DNA from 2 places in the Bradyrhizobium sp. SMVTL-02 genome. Region 1 is predicted to be linked to the other one. Evidence: riboswitches for the same ligand, from Rfam matches in the RefSeq annotation. Region 1 holds a riboswitch; the other holds the start of a gene.

Region 1 (7,422 bases):
GGCATCGCCATCAGGCCGTCCATGATGCGCATCATCACGGAATCGACCAGCTTGAAGAAGCCGGAGACGAGGCCGATCGAAAGGCCGATGACGATCGACAGGATCGCCGAGCCGATGCCGATCAGCAGCGAGATGCGGCCGCCATAGACCACACGCGACAACAGGTCGCGTCCGTAGGCGTCGGTGCCGAGCAGGAATTGCGCCGAGGCCGGCTTCAATCGCTGCGACGGTGCGAGCTGGATCGGATCATGCGGGGCGATCAGCGGCGCGAGGATCGAGATCACCACGATCAGGGCGAGCAGGAACGTCGCCGTCGCGATGATCGGCGTCGAGGTGAGGAATCCGAAGCGCGGCCGCAGCGGCGACGTGATCGGAATGGACGACTGGGGAAGGGTATCGACCGACATTTGTTCTTGTCCTTGCCTCAGTACCGGATCCGGGGATCGAGCAGGGTATAGGCGACGTCGATGAGAAGATTGACGACGACGTAGATCAGCGACGTCAGCAGGATCATCGCCTGGATCACCGGATAGTCGCGCGCCAGCACCGCATCGACGGTGAGGCGCCCGATGCCGGGGATGTTGAACACGCTTTCGGTGACGACGACGCCGGAGATCAGCAGCGCAAAGCCGGTGCCGATCACGGTGATCACGGGCACGGCGGCGTTGCGCAGCGCATGCCGCATCATCACGGCGACTTCGTTGATGCCTTTCGCACGCGCGGTGCGGACATAGTCCTCGCCCAGAACGTCGAGCATCGCCGCGCGCGTCATGCGCGCGATCAGCGCGATGTAGATGAAGGACAGCGCGCAGGTCGGCAGGATCATGCGCTCGAAGAACGGACCGAAGCCGTTGAAGATGCTGCGGAAGCCCTGCACCGGTACCCAGCGCAGATCGATCGCGAAGATCTCGATCAGGACATAGCCGACCACGAACACCGGCACCGAGAAGCCGAGCACCGACAGCCCCATGACGAAGCGGTCGATCCAGGTGCCGTGCTTCCACGCGGCGATCACGCCCAAGGGGACTGCGACGACGACGGCGAGGATGATGGTGCACAGCGCGATCGAGATCGACGGCTCGACGCGCTGGCCGATCATCTTCATCACCGGCAGGTTGGAGATCAGCGACGTTCCGAGGTCGCCGTGCAGCAGCTTGTTCACCCAGGTGATGAACTGCACGATCAGGGGCTCGTTGAGGCCGAGCGATTCGCGGATCCGCTCGAGCCGTTCGGGCGTGGCATTGTCGCCGGCGAGGATCGCGGCGGGATCGCCCGGCGTCAGCCGCAACAGCAGGAACACGAACAGCGCGACGACGCCCATCACGGGCACCGCAGCCAGAACGCGGCGAATGAGATAACCTAGCATGCACCTATCTCCGGCTGCGGAACTTGCGGGGCCCTGGGCCGCCCGTGGATTCGAACGTGTCTATCATGCGCGCCTGTCACTCGGGCTGGGAAAGCCGGCCGGAGATGCCGGTCTTTCGGGGCAAATTGTGTGCCAAGGGCAAGGCGGTCGCAAGAGGCCGCCCAGCGCCCGATTGGAACCAGTCAGGATGCATGACGCAGCTCGCGCTCAACCCCAAGTGACGGCACGGTCGGCGGCGCATTGAGCCCACGCCAGCTGTCGATGGTCCCGGCAATCATCTGCGCGGTCGCGGCCGACAGGGTCCAGCCGAGATGGCCGTGGCCGGTATTGAAGAACACGCCCGGTATCCTCCCTGCGCGCACCACCGGCATCATGTTCGGCATCATCGGGCGCAGCCCGGCCCAGGGCACGACGCGCGACGTTTCGATGGCGGGAAAGTTGCTGCGGACCCAGTCGACCAGCGGCTGCACGCGGTCCGCTCGGATATCGCGATTGAAGTCGTTGAACTCGGCCGTGCCGGCCACCCGAAAACGATCTGCGCCGAGCCGGCTGGTGACGATCTTGGCGGCTTCGTCGAGCAGGCTCACGGTCGGCGTCGCGTTGCGGCTCTCGGCAGTGTCGAGCTGCACGGTGATCGAGTAGCCCTTCACGGGATAGACGTTGATGCGATCGTCGAGGAGGGCGGCGAAGTGGCGGCTGGCGACGCCGGCGCAGACCACGACCCCGTCCGCCTTCAGCATGCCGCGCGCGGAGGCGAGGGCATCGCTTGCAGCAAGATCGGCCCAGCCGAGCACGAAGCCGCTGCCGGCGCGCGCGATTGAATCGATATGGGCTTCGTGGATGAAGGTCGCGCCGCGCCGCTTGCAGGCGTCCGCAAGTCCGCGGGTGAACTTGTGGATATCGCCGGTCGCATCCGACGGCGTGTAGAAGCCGCCATAGTACGCTTTGCGCAGCGTCGGCTCGATCGCGCGGATCTCCTCCGACGTGACCGGACGGCGATCGAGGCCACCTTCCTGCAGCAGCGCGTTGACGCGCAGGCCGGACTCGAAACCGGTCTTGTCGTGATAGATGTGGAGGATGCCGCGGAGCTCGAGATCGAAGTCGATGCCTTCGCGATCCGCGATCTCGAACAAATGCTTGCGGGCTTCGATCGCGAGCCGGGTGGTCTCGATCGTGTTGGCGCGGTAGTTGCCGATGTTGGCGACGAACTCGCTCATCCACGAATATTTGTGCCAGTTCGGCCGCGGGTTCATCAGCAGCGGCGCATCGCGCCGGAACATCCAGCGCAGGCCCTTCAGGATCGTCGCGGTGCTGTTCCACACTTCGGCATTGCTGGCCGAGAGTTGTCCGCCATTGGCGAACGATGTCTCCATCGCGGCGTAACGGTGCTTGTCGAGGACCGTTACTCTGTAGCCGCGTTCGAGCAGGGCATAGGCGGTCGTCACGCCGGTGATGCCGGCGCCGATGATGGCGATATGGGTCATGGCAGGTTCGGGGCTCCCGTGAGTTAGGATAGGCTGACCGCCGGCCAAAGGCCGTTGGCGGCGCCCCATCTGTCACGGGTACCTGAGAGCTTGATCCGCTGCGGATCACGCAACGGACGATCCCCTTCGGTGGACGTCACGATTGCCTGAAATCGCGTCGCCTCTCTCCAGATTGTCCTGACGACACAGTCCTTTTGCCTGAGAGTTTCCGGGGCGGTTGCTCCGTCGGCGCCGCAACGAAAGCCGAAAACCTTCGCCGCGATCTCTCCCGCATCGTCGCGCGGACCATCGAGCAGTACGATACGCCTCATTTTTAGACAAGGCTAAATTTAGACCGCACCTGCCAATGCATTGTGCAGTGCGAAGTTGATTCAACTTACTCCAGCGTCGCGAGCAATCCCGCCATCAGGCGCCCGCGTTCGACGAGGCTATCAACCTCGATGAACTCCTCCAGCGTGTGGCCGTTGCCGCCGCGCACACCGAGGCCGTCGAGAGTCGGAATGCCCATCGCACCGGTGAAATTGCCGTCGGAGCCGCCGCCGGAACTCGCATGGGGTAATTCCGCGCCGAGGGATTTGGCGATGCCGCGCGCCTTATCATACAGCGCCATGGTGCCAGCATCCGGCTCCCACACCGGCCGCGTCACGCCGCGCGTGACCTTGAAGGTGACGTCGTTGTTGGTGCCCGAGAGTGCCAGCATCCGCTCGACGCCGCGGTCGAGATCGGCCTGGCGCTTGGCCATCGGCAGCGCCTCGCCGGTCGCGGTCGTGGCAACGCAATTGACCCATTGTCCGCCATGCACGACGCCGACCGAGAAGGTGCAGTCCTCCGTCGTCATCGCGTCGATTGCGAGAATCTGCCGCGCCATTTCGCGGATCGCCGAACGTCCCGCCGACAGCGTCGCGCCGGCGTGGCTCGGCCGTCCCGTCGCCTCCAGATTGAAACGTGCAATGGCGTAACGTCCGGTGGTGACGCCGTTGTCGGCGCGGCCGGGCTCGGGCACCAGCACGTATTTGTTGCGCGCGGCTTCCGCTTCGATGATGTCGCGGGTCGAAGGGGTGCCGACTTCTTCATCCGGCGTGAACAGCACGGTGATCGGCAGCGGCGTCGTGAACGATGCGCGCGCCAGCTGCCGGATCGCTTCCAGCGAGAGATAATTGCCGCCTTTCATGTCGTAGATGCCGGGGCCGTAGCACCTGCCGCCCTCGCGCCGCCATTTCAGCTTCTCGATGGTGCCGACGGGGTGGACGGTATCCATGTGACCGGCGATCAGGATCCCCGGCTCGCCCTGTTTCGGATGCGGAAAGCGCGCGCGGATCACGCCGCCAAAACCCTGACGACCGGCGATGCGCTCGATCGTCGCACCCATGATCGCCATGTCCCGCGCTGCGATATCGAGCATGCGGTTCACCGCGTTCGCGTCCCAGGTCGGGCTCTCGCATTCCACCCAGGTGCGCAGGCCCGCGAGCATGGCCTCGGAATCGAAGGGAAGATTGGCTGGATTCATTTCAATGTCTCTCAAGCTGCGAAAGATGGAACGCGCATTGCATCGGCGCGGCAGGACAAGTGGAGAGCGTTGTAGAGCCAAACCGATGTTTGTGGAGCCCGTGCGCGCGCCGCGAGGGCTTGCGACGAAACCGGATTGACGCGCTCAACACTGTCTGCAAGTCTCGAAAAGATAAAGGCATTGCATGAGGTTAGTTCGCCCAAGGAACGAACCGGATGCTCAACCAATAACCTGCCTTTGACCAGTTTCACGTCAGGAGAAACTTTTATGTCCAACTTCATGCGCCGGGGGCCTCGCGCGTTCACCTCCAAACTTGCGCTGTCGGTCGTCGCGCTTTCAACCGCACTGGCCTCGCCGGTGCTTGCGGCCGGCAAGACCCTCACCGCGGTGATGCATTCCGACCTTCGCATCATCGACCCGATCTTCACCACGGCCTACATCACGCGTGACCACGGCTACATGGTCTACGACACGCTGGTGGCCACCGATTCGAATTTCAAGATCCAGCCGCAGATGGCGGACTGGAAGATCTCCGACGACAAGCTTACCTACACCTTCACGCTGCGCGACGGCCTGAAGTGGCACGATGGCGCGCCCGTGACGGCGGAAGACTGCGTCGCCTCGCTCAAGCGCTGGGCGGCGGTCGACGGCATGGGCCAGAAGCTCTGGGACTTCACCGCGAGCCTCGAGGCGACCGATGCCAAGACCATCACGCTGAAGCTGAAGGAGCCCTACGGCCTCGTCCTCGACTCCATCGGCAAGCCGTCCTCGCGCGTCGCCTTCATGATGCCGAAGCGTCTTGCCGAGACACCGCCGGACAAGCAGATCCCCGAGCAGATCGGCTCGGGCCCCTTCAAGTTCGTGCAGGGCGAATTCCAGCCCGGCGTGAAGGCGGTCTATGTCAAGAACACCGATTACGTGCCGCGCAAGGAGCCGGCGAGCTGGACTTCCGGCGGCAAGGTGGTGAAGGTCGACCGCGTCGAGTGGATCACGATGCCGGACTCGCAGACCGCGGTGAACGCGCTGCAGTCGGGCGACATCGACTTCATGGAAAATCTTCCCTACGACATGCTGCCGGTGCTGGAAGCGAACAAGGAACTCACGATCGAGGTCTCCAACAAGTTCGGCTTCCAGACGCTCGGTCGGATGAACTTCCTCTATCCGCCGTTCGACAACGTGAAGGTGCGCCGTGCTGCTTTGCTGGCGATGAACCAGAAGGACGTTCTCGACGCGCTCGTCGGCAACACCAAGTACCAGAAGATCTGCGGCGCGTTCTTCGTCTGCGACACCCCGTTCGCGACCGAAATCGGCGCCGAAACCCTGGTGAAGGGCAACGGCATGGCAGAGGCCAAGAAGGCGCTCGCCGAGTCCGGCTATGACGGCACCCCGGTTGTGGTGATGGCTCCTGGCGACGTCACGACGCTCAAGGCGCAGCCGATCGTGGCGGCCCAGCTGCTGCGCGAGGCCGGCTTCAAGGTCGACCTGCAGGCAACCGACTGGCAGACGGTGGTGAGCCGCCGGGCCAGCCAGAAGCCGCCGAAGGAGGGCGGCTGGAACATGTTCTTCACCAACTGGGTCGCGGCCGACGTCTCCAACCCGATCGCCAATCTGTCGATCGGCGGCCAGGGCAAGAAGGGCTGGTTCGGCTGGGCGGAAGACGCCAAGATCGAGCAGCTCAAGGACGCCTTCGTCCGCGCCTCCTCGGTCGACGAGCAGAAGAAGATCGCAGCCGACATCCAGAAGGAAGCCTATGAGCAGGTGATCTACATCCCGCTCGGGCAGTATCTGCTGCCGAGCGGCTGGCGCAAATCGCTCACCGGCGTGCTCGACGGTCCGGCAACGCCGCTGTTCTGGAACGTCGACAAGGCGGAGTAAGGCGAGGGCGCTTCTCGCGCCTTTCGCTTCGACCATCGCGCGGCGCCGCCGTCATCGGCGGCGCCGCTTGCCGGAAGAACTGCCAAGAGAACTGCCAAGAGAACTGCCAAGAGAACTGCCAAGAGAACTGCGAAGAGAACTGCCAAAGAGAACTGCCAAAAGAACCGTCAGGAGACCTTCGATGTTCCAACTGATGCGCCGGGGACGTCTCGCGTTCGCTTCAAGGCTTGCGCTTTCGGTGGCGGCCCTTTCCGCGCTGGCCTCGCCGGTTCTCGCCGCAGGCAAGACTATCACTGCCGTGATGCATTCGGATCTGCGCATCCTCGATCCGATCTTCACCAGCGCCTACATCTCGCGCGACCATGGCTACATGGTCTATGACACGCTGATCTCGACGGATTCGAACTTCAAGATCCAGCCGCAGATGGCGGATTGGGAGATCTCCGACGACAAGCTGACCTACACCTTCACGCTTCGCGACGGTCTGAAGTGGCATGACGGCACGCCCGTCACGGCGGAAGACTGCGTCGCCTCCCTGAAGCGCTGGGCCGCCGTCGACGGGATGGGGCAGCAGATGATGCTGTTCACGGCCGGCATCGAGGCGACCGATCCCAAGACCATCACGCTGAAGCTGAAGGAGCCCTACGCGCTCGTGCTGGAATCGATCGGCAAGCCGTCCTCGCGCGTCGCTTTCATGATGCCGAGGCGTCTTGCCGAGACGCCGGTGGACAAGCAGATCCCCGAGCAGATCGGCTCCGGTCCCTTCAAGTTCGTGCAGGGTGAATTCCAGCCCGGCGTGAAGTCGGTCTACGTCAAGAACACCGATTACGTGCCGCGCAAGGAGCCGGCGAACTGGACCACCGGCGGCAAGGTGGTGAAGGTCGACCGCGTCGAATGGATCACGATGCCGGACGCGCAGACGGCGTTGAACGCGCTGCAGTCGGGCGACATCGATTTCATGGAATTTCCCGCTATCGAAATGTTGCCCGCCATTGAAGCCGACAAGGATCTCAAGATCGATATCCTGAACAAGTTCGGATTCCAGACGGGCGCCCGGATGAACTTCCTTCATCCGCCGTTCGACAACGTCAAGGTCCGCCGCGCCGCATTCCTGGCGGTCAAGCAGAAGGACGTGCTCGATGCGCTGATCGGCAATCCCAAATACTACAAGACTTGCGCTGCGGCCTTCA
Region 2 (7,422 bases), 140 kb from region 1:
CCGTCACCACCGTCCAGCGCATCAACACCCATGGCGGCAAGCTCGACGGCGCCTGCGACAAGGCCGGCGAGTTCAGAAGCGCGCCCTACTCGGCCGATTATGTTTTCCTGAAGAAGGACTGACCGCTCAGCGGTCAGTGTCTTCCTTCTCCGCCTGAGCCAGCTCAGCCGCCGCGAGATCGCCGGTGTCGGCGAGCCGCGCCCTGGCGGTGGTATGGACGTGCTCGGCCAGCGTCGGCATGCGCGCGATCAATGCGTGGAAATCCTGGGCGTCGAGCACGAGCAGACGCGTCTTGCGCGTCGCCGTCACCGTGCCGCTGCGTTTTGTCTTGTGCAGCAGTGCGATCTCGCCGAAGAAAGTGCCGTCGGCAAGCCGCACCTGCTGGCTCGGCAGCGCGATCTCGACCTCGCCGGCGGTGATGAAATACATCGACGAGGCGGCATCCCCCCGCCGCACCAGGATCTCGCCCTGCTCGATGGTGCGCGCGCGCAAGAGGCGCATGATGTCGGCGATCTCGGACGCGGACAGATGCGAAAACAGCGGCACCCTCGCCAGCATGCCCCAAGTGACGACGAAGTCGCGCCGCTTCACCTCTTCGGCGAACGCCGAGGAGATGATCGCGACCGGCAGCGCGATCATGGCGAAGCCGCTGATGATAGCGAAGGTGGAGATGAACTTGCCGAGCGGCGTTACCGGCACGACGTCGCCATAGCCGACGGTGCCGAGCGTCACGATCGCCCACCACATCGCCTGCGGGATGGTGCCGAGCTTGTCCGGCTGCACGTCGCGCTCGACGGCGTAGAGCAGCGAGGCAAAGGTCAGGACTGCGCCGATCAGGATGACGATGCAGCCGATCAGCGCGCGCCGCTCGGCATGGACGGCGGCGAGCAGCGAACGCATCGCGGGCGAATAGCGGATCAGCTTGAAGAACGGCAGAACGCCGAGCCCGGCCAGCGCCGCATGCCGGCCCGTGGCGAGCACGATTGCAGCCGGCAGGAACGCCATGAGGTCGATGATGCCGAGCGCGGAGAAGACATAGCCCAGACGGTCGGACAGCGCCGAGCCCTTGCGCGGCGTATGACCCGCCACCGTCCACAGCCGCGCCGCATATTCCAGCGCGAACACGAGGACGGCGAGGATTGCGATCGCGCTGAACAGCGTGTCGAACCGCGCATCCAGCTCCGGCACCGAGGCGAGGATCATCGCGGCCACGTTGAGCACGATGACGCCGATGATCAGCTGGATGAAGCGCGACCCGACCGAATAGGCCAAGGGATCGTGCTCCAGCCATTCGTAGAGGCGATCCCGCAAATCGGGATCCCCAAGCCCACGTCCTCGCGGAACGAGGCGCATGGTGGCCTAAGCGCCTGCCATCGCTTTTTCGATCGCCGCCAGCGCCGCGCTCGCGTTGGCGCCATCGGGGCCGCCGGCCTGCGCCATGTCGGGCCGGCCGCCGCCGCCCTTGCCGCCGAGCGCCTCGGAGGCGACGCGGACGAGGTTCACGGCGTTGAAGCGCGCGGTGAGGTCCGGCGTGACGCCGACCACGACGCCGGCCTTGCCGTCCCCGGTGACGCCGACGATGGCGACCACACCCGAGCCGATCTGCTTCTTGCCGTCGTCGGCAAGGCCCTTGAGATCCTTCATCTCGATGCCCTCGACCGCGCGCGCCATCAGCTTGACGTCGCCGATCTCGCGCACGCCGCTCGCCGCGCCGTTGCCGCCGGATGCGCCGCCGCCCATCGCGAGCTTCTTGCGGGCGTCGGACAGCTCGCGCTCGAGCTTCTTGCGCTCCTCCATCAGCGCGGTGATGCGCGCCGGCACGTCGTCGATGGAGGTGCGCAGTTCGTTTGCCGCGGTCTTCGCCAGCGCCATGGTCTCATTGGCGTGTTTTCGCGCGTAATTGCCCGTCAGCGCCTCGATGCGGCGCACGCCCGAGGCGACCGCGCTCTCGCTCGTCAGCGTGATCAGGCCGATATCGCCGGTGCGCTTGACATGCGTGCCGCCGCAGAGCTCGACCGACCAGCCGAGCACGTTGGCGCCGCGCTCGCGCGCGGTCCTGCCCATGGAGACGACGCGGACCTCGTCCCCATACTTCTCGCCGAACAGCGCGCGCGCCCCGGCCTCGCGGGCCTCATCGACCCCCATGATGCGCGTGGTGACCTCGTCGTTCTCCAGCACCACGTCGTTGGCGATGTCCTCGACGCGGGCAAGCTCCTCCGCCGTGATCGGCTTCGGATGCACGAAGTCGAAGCGCAGGCGGTCGGGTGCGACCATCGAGCCGCGCTGGGCGATGTGGTCGCCGAGCACCTGGCGCAGCGCCTCGTGAATGAGATGCGTCGCCGAGTGATGCGCGCGGATCGAGGAGCGCCTTCCATGATCGACCTCGAGCTGCAGCGCTGTGCCGAGCTTGAGCTCGCCGCTCTCGACGGTGCCCATATGCACGAAGAAATCGCCGAGCTTCTTCTGCGTGTCGGTGACGCGGACCTTGATGCCGCCCTCGCCCGTCAGCACGCCGGTGTCGCCGACCTGGCCGCCAGACTCCGCATAGAACGGCGTCTGGTTCAGCACGATCGCGCCGGTCTCGCCGGCGTTGAGGCTTTCGACTTCCTGGCCGTCCTTGACCAGCGCAGACACCACGCCCTCGGCGCTCTCCGTCTCATAGCCCAGGAACTCGGTGGCCCCGAGCTTTTCGCGCAGCGGGAACCAGATCGCTTCGGAAGCTGCTTCGCCCGACCCCTTCCAGGATTCGCGCGCCTTGGCCTTCTGGCGCTCCATCGCGTCGGTGAAGGCGGACTGGTCGACGCCGATGCCGCGCGACTTCAGCGCGTCCTGCGTCAGGTCGAGCGGGAAGCCGTAGGTGTCGTACAGCGTGAAGGCGACGTCGCCGTCGAACATGTCGCCCTTTTTCAGGGACGCACTCTTCTCGTCCAGGATGGCCAAGCCGCGCGAAAGAGTCTTGCGGAAGCGGGTCTCTTCCAGCCGCAGCGTTTCCTCGATCAGCTTCTCGGCGCGCATCAGGTCGGGATAGGCCTGGCCCATCTCGCGCACCAGCGCCGGGACGAGGCGATGCATCAGGGGCTCCTTGGCCCCGAGCAGCTGCGCATGGCGCATCGCGCGGCGCATGATCCGGCGCAGCACATAGCCGCGGCCCTCGTTCGAGGGCAGCACGCCGTCGGTGACGAGGAACGCGGAGGAGCGCAAGTGGTCGGCGATGACGCGGAACGAGGCAACCGTCTGCTCCTGCGGGCCGCTGCCGAGCGCGGACGAGGTCGCGTCGATCAGGTGGCGGAACAGGTCGGTCTCGAACACGCTCTCGACGCCCTGGAGCACGCAGGCCATGCGCTCCAGGCCCATGCCGGTGTCGATCGAGGGACGCGGCAGATCCACGCGCTCCTCCTTCGTCACCTGCTCGTATTGCATGAACACGAGATTCCAGAATTCGAGGAAGCGATCGCCGTCCTCTTCCGGCGAGCCCGGAGGGCCGCCCCAGATATGCTCGCCGCGATCGATGAAGATCTCCGAGCACGGGCCGCACGGCCCGGTGTCGCCCATCGCCCAGAAATTGTCCGAGGTCGGGATGCGGATGATGCGGTCGTCGGAGAAGCCGGCGATCCTCTTCCACAGGCCCGCCGCCTCGTCGTCGGTGTGATAGACCGTGACGAGCAGCTTGTCCTTCTTCAGCCCGAACTCCCTGGTGATCAGCTTCCAGGCGAGCTCGATCGCGCGCTCCTTGAAGTAGTCGCCGAACGAGAAGTTGCCGAGCATCTCGAAAAAGGTGAGATGGCGCGCGGTGTAGCCGACATTGTCGAGGTCGTTGTGCTTGCCGCCGGCGCGCACGCATTTCTGCGACGTGGTGGCGCGCTGGTAGGGCCGCTTCTCGACGCCGGTAAAAACGTTCTTGAACTGCACCATGCCGGCATTGGTGAACATCAACGTCGGGTCGTTGCGCGGCACCAATGGCGAGGACGGCACGATCTCGTGGCCGTTCTCGGCAAAGAAGTTCAGAAAGGTCGACCTGATCTCGTTGACGCCGCTCATGTTCATCCAATCGGGTGTGCTTGGGCCCGCTCCGCCGTCCAAACCGGAAATTAAGGCTGATATCTGCGGGCCAAAGCGCTTTTAGACAAGGCCAGCTTCGCTGTCCAGAAACTGTGCAAGGAGATCAGAGGGTTGCCGCAGGCGCTCAATCCGGTTGAAAGCCGCTGAAGTCGCGTTGACAGGCTTGGCTGCCCTGTGGTCTCTACCCATCTGTATCGTACGGCCACGTCGGGAGAGACCGGCTTTAGGCAGCCGGCGCCGAAGGAGCAACCGCCCCGGAAACTCTCAGGCAAAAGGACCGCGTGGCTTGACAGCATCTGGAAAGAGGCGCCGACGGGCATAAGACCCGGACTGCGTCCGCCGACGGGATAATACTCTCAGGCACAGCGACAGATGGGGCTTCGACTGGTTTGTCTCGGGGAATCGTCCCCGGGGAACCGCCGAGGACCCCTGTGATGCTTGCGTCAGACAAAAACTCCCTGAAACGTACCCCTCTTTACGACCTCCATGTGTCGCTGGGCGGCAAGATGGTGCCGTTCGCGGGCTATGACATGCCCGTGCAGTACCCCGCCGGCGTGCTGAAGGAGCACCTTCATACCCGGACCGCCACCGGCCTGTTCGACGTCTCCCATATGGGCCAGATCGCGCTCCGGCCGAAGTCGGGCAAGGTCGAGGACGCCGCCCGCGCGCTGGAACGGCTGGTGCCGCAGGACATCGTCGCGATTGCGCCGGGACGGCAGCGCTACGCCCAGTTCACCAACATGCATGGCGGCATCCTGGACGATCTGATGGTCGCCAATTTCGGCGATCACCTGTTCCTGGTGGTCAACGCGGCCTGCAAGGAGCAGGACGAGGCGCATCTGCGCGCGAATCTCTCGGATGACTGCATCATCGATTCGCTGGCCGACCGCGCGCTGGTGGCGCTGCAGGGCCCGAAGGCCGAAGCGGTGCTGGCGAAATTCTGTGCCGAGGCGCCGGCCATGAAATTCATGGACGCTGGCCCGCATGAGGTCGCCGGCATCAAGTGCTTCGTCTCGCGCTCCGGCTACACCGGCGAGGACGGCTTCGAGATCTCGGTTCCCGCAGGCGATGCCGAACGCCTCGCCAAAATGCTGCTGGACGATCCCGACGTGCTGCCGATCGGGCTCGGTGCCCGCGACAGCCTGCGGCTGGAAGCCGGGCTGTGCCTGTATGGCCACGACATCGACACCGCCACAACGCCGGTCGAGGCCGCGCTGGAATGGTCGGTGCAGAAGAGCCGCCGCAGCGACGGTGCCCGTGCCGGCGGTTTTCCCGGTGCCGAAAAGATCCTCGCGCAATTCGACGATGGCGCATCCCGCCGCCGCGTCGGCCTGCGTGCCGAGGGCCGCGCGCCGGTGCGCGAGGGCGCGCTGCTGTTTGCCGACGGCGCGGGCGGCGAGGCAGTCGGAAAGGTCACCTCGGGCGGTTTCGGCCCGAGCCTGAACGCGCCGGTGGCGATGGGCTACGTGCCCGTGGGCCTCGCCACGCTCGGCACAAAACTTTTCGCCGAAGTGCGCGGCCGGCGCCTGCCGCTCGCAGTCGCCGCCATGCCCTTCGTGAAAAACACCTACAAACGCTGACGCATGATCAGATTGAGCACAGCAGGCGGTCCCGCGTTCACTTCTCCCCGGAGGGGAGAGGTGAACAGAGCCCGCGGCTTTCAACCAAACCTCACCGCTTCAGGGAATCGACAATGACCACGACGCTGTACACTTCCGACCATGAATGGCTCGCCATCGACGGCGATACCGCCACGGTCGGCATCACCGACTACGCGCAGCAACAACTCGGCGACGTCGTGTTCGTCGAACTGCCCAAGGTCGGCCGCACCTTGAAGAAGGCCGAAGCCGCCGCCGTCGTGGAATCGGTGAAGGCCGCTTCCGACGTCTACGCACCGATCTCCGGCGAAGTGCTCGAAACCAACGAGGCGCTGGCCGCCGAGCCCGCGCTGGTGAACTCGGATGCGCAGGGCGCGGCCTGGTTCTTCAAGATCAAGATCGCCGACAAAAGCGAGCTCGGCGGCCTCATGGATGAAGCCGCCTACAAGGCACACACGGCTTGAGGACGATGGAGCAAGCGATGACCGCGCACCGTAAATCAAGCGGCGAGACCGCCGCCAGTTTCGTTCGCCGCCACATCGGCCCCTCGGTGCGCGATGTCACCGCAATGCTCGAATCCGTCGCCGCCAAAAGCGTGGACGCGCTGATGGCGGAGACGCTGCCGGCCTCGATCCGGCAGGGATCGCCGCTCGATCTCGGCAAGCCCCTGAGCGAGACCGAGGCGATCGCGCATATGGCCGAGCTCGCCGCGCAGAACCAGGTCTTCACCTCGCTGATCGGCCAGGGCTATTCCGGCACCATCCTGCCCGCGGTGATCCAGCGCAACATCCTGGAAAACCCGGCCTGGTACACGGCCTATACGCCCTACCAGCCCGAGATCAGCCAGGGCCGGCTGGAGGCGCTGTTCAACTTCCAGACCATGATCTGCGACCTCACCGGGCTCGACGTCGCCAACGCCTCGCTGCTGGACGAAGCAACCGCCGCGGCCGAAGCCATGGCGCTCGCCGAGCGGCACTCGCAGGTTGAGGCAAAGGCCTTCTTCGTCGACAAGGACGTGCATCCGCAGACGCTGGCGGTGATGCGCACCCGCGCCGAGCCGCTCGGCTGGAATCTGGTCGTCGGCGATCCACTCACCGATCTCGACAAGGCAGACGTGCTCGGCGCGCTGCTGCAATATCCGGGCTCTTCCGGGGCATTGCGCGATCTCCGCCCCGCGATCGCAGCGCTGAAGGCTAAGGGCGCTCTCGCGATCGTGGCCGCTGACTTGCTCGCGCTGACGCTGATCGCCTCGCCCGGCGAGCTTGGCGCCGATATCGCGATCGGATCCGCACAGCGCTTCGGCGTGCCGATGGGTTATGGTGGTCCGCACGCGGCCTATATGGCGGTGCGCGATGCGTTGAAGCGCTCGCTGCCCGGCCGCATTGTCGGCCTCTCCGTGGATTCGCGCGGCGCGCCGGCCTATCGCCTCGCGCTGCAGACCCGCGAGCAGCACATCCGCCGCGAGAAGGCGACGTCGAACATCTGCACCGCGCAGGTGCTGCTCGCCGTGATCGCCGCGATGTACGCGGTCTATCACGGCCCCGAGGGCCTCTCGCAGATCGCGCGGACCGTGCACCGCCGCACCGCCGTGCTCGCGGCCGGCCTGCGCAAGCTCGGCTTTGCACCGCAATCCGATAGTTTCTTCGACACGCTCAGCGTCGATGCCGGCGCCAAGCGCGCCGAGATCATCGCGCGGGCGGCGGCCGAGAAGATCAATCTCGGCGTCGGTGAAACGGCGCTTCGCGTCGCGCTCGACGAGACCACG

The links. A riboswitch is a leader RNA that binds a small molecule or an ion and turns the genes downstream of it on or off. The one in region 1 is predicted to bind glycine.
Region 2: linked by a shared signal. The riboswitch ahead of gcvT (glycine cleavage system aminomethyltransferase GcvT) and the one ahead of ACNJYB_RS24690 (D-amino acid dehydrogenase) in region 1 are both predicted to bind glycine.

Annotation. Positions count from the first base shown of each region.
Region 1 covers NZ_CP182469.1:5,182,941-5,190,362, reverse strand. Annotated here, with positions in the region: gene ACNJYB_RS24700 (ABC transporter permease) at 1-407, opposite strand, end outside; gene ACNJYB_RS24695 (ABC transporter permease) at 425-1,366, opposite strand; gene ACNJYB_RS24690 (D-amino acid dehydrogenase) at 1,549-2,850, opposite strand; glycine riboswitch at 2,916-3,025, opposite strand; glycine riboswitch at 3,027-3,131, opposite strand; gene ACNJYB_RS24685 (M20/M25/M40 family metallo-hydrolase) at 3,227-4,357, opposite strand; gene ACNJYB_RS24680 (ABC transporter substrate-binding protein) at 4,625-6,232, shown strand; gene ACNJYB_RS24675 (ABC transporter substrate-binding protein) at 6,414-7,422, shown strand, end outside.
Region 2 covers NZ_CP182469.1:5,319,922-5,327,343, forward strand. Annotated here, with positions in the region: gene ACNJYB_RS25415 (DUF3455 domain-containing protein) at 1-122, shown strand, start outside; gene ACNJYB_RS25420 (cyclic nucleotide-gated ion channel) at 127-1,353, opposite strand; gene alaS (alanine--tRNA ligase) at 1,360-4,038, opposite strand; glycine riboswitch at 4,258-4,348, shown strand; gene gcvT (glycine cleavage system aminomethyltransferase GcvT) at 4,494-5,639, shown strand; gene gcvH (glycine cleavage system protein GcvH) at 5,753-6,121, shown strand; gene gcvP (aminomethyl-transferring glycine dehydrogenase) at 6,139-7,422, shown strand, end outside.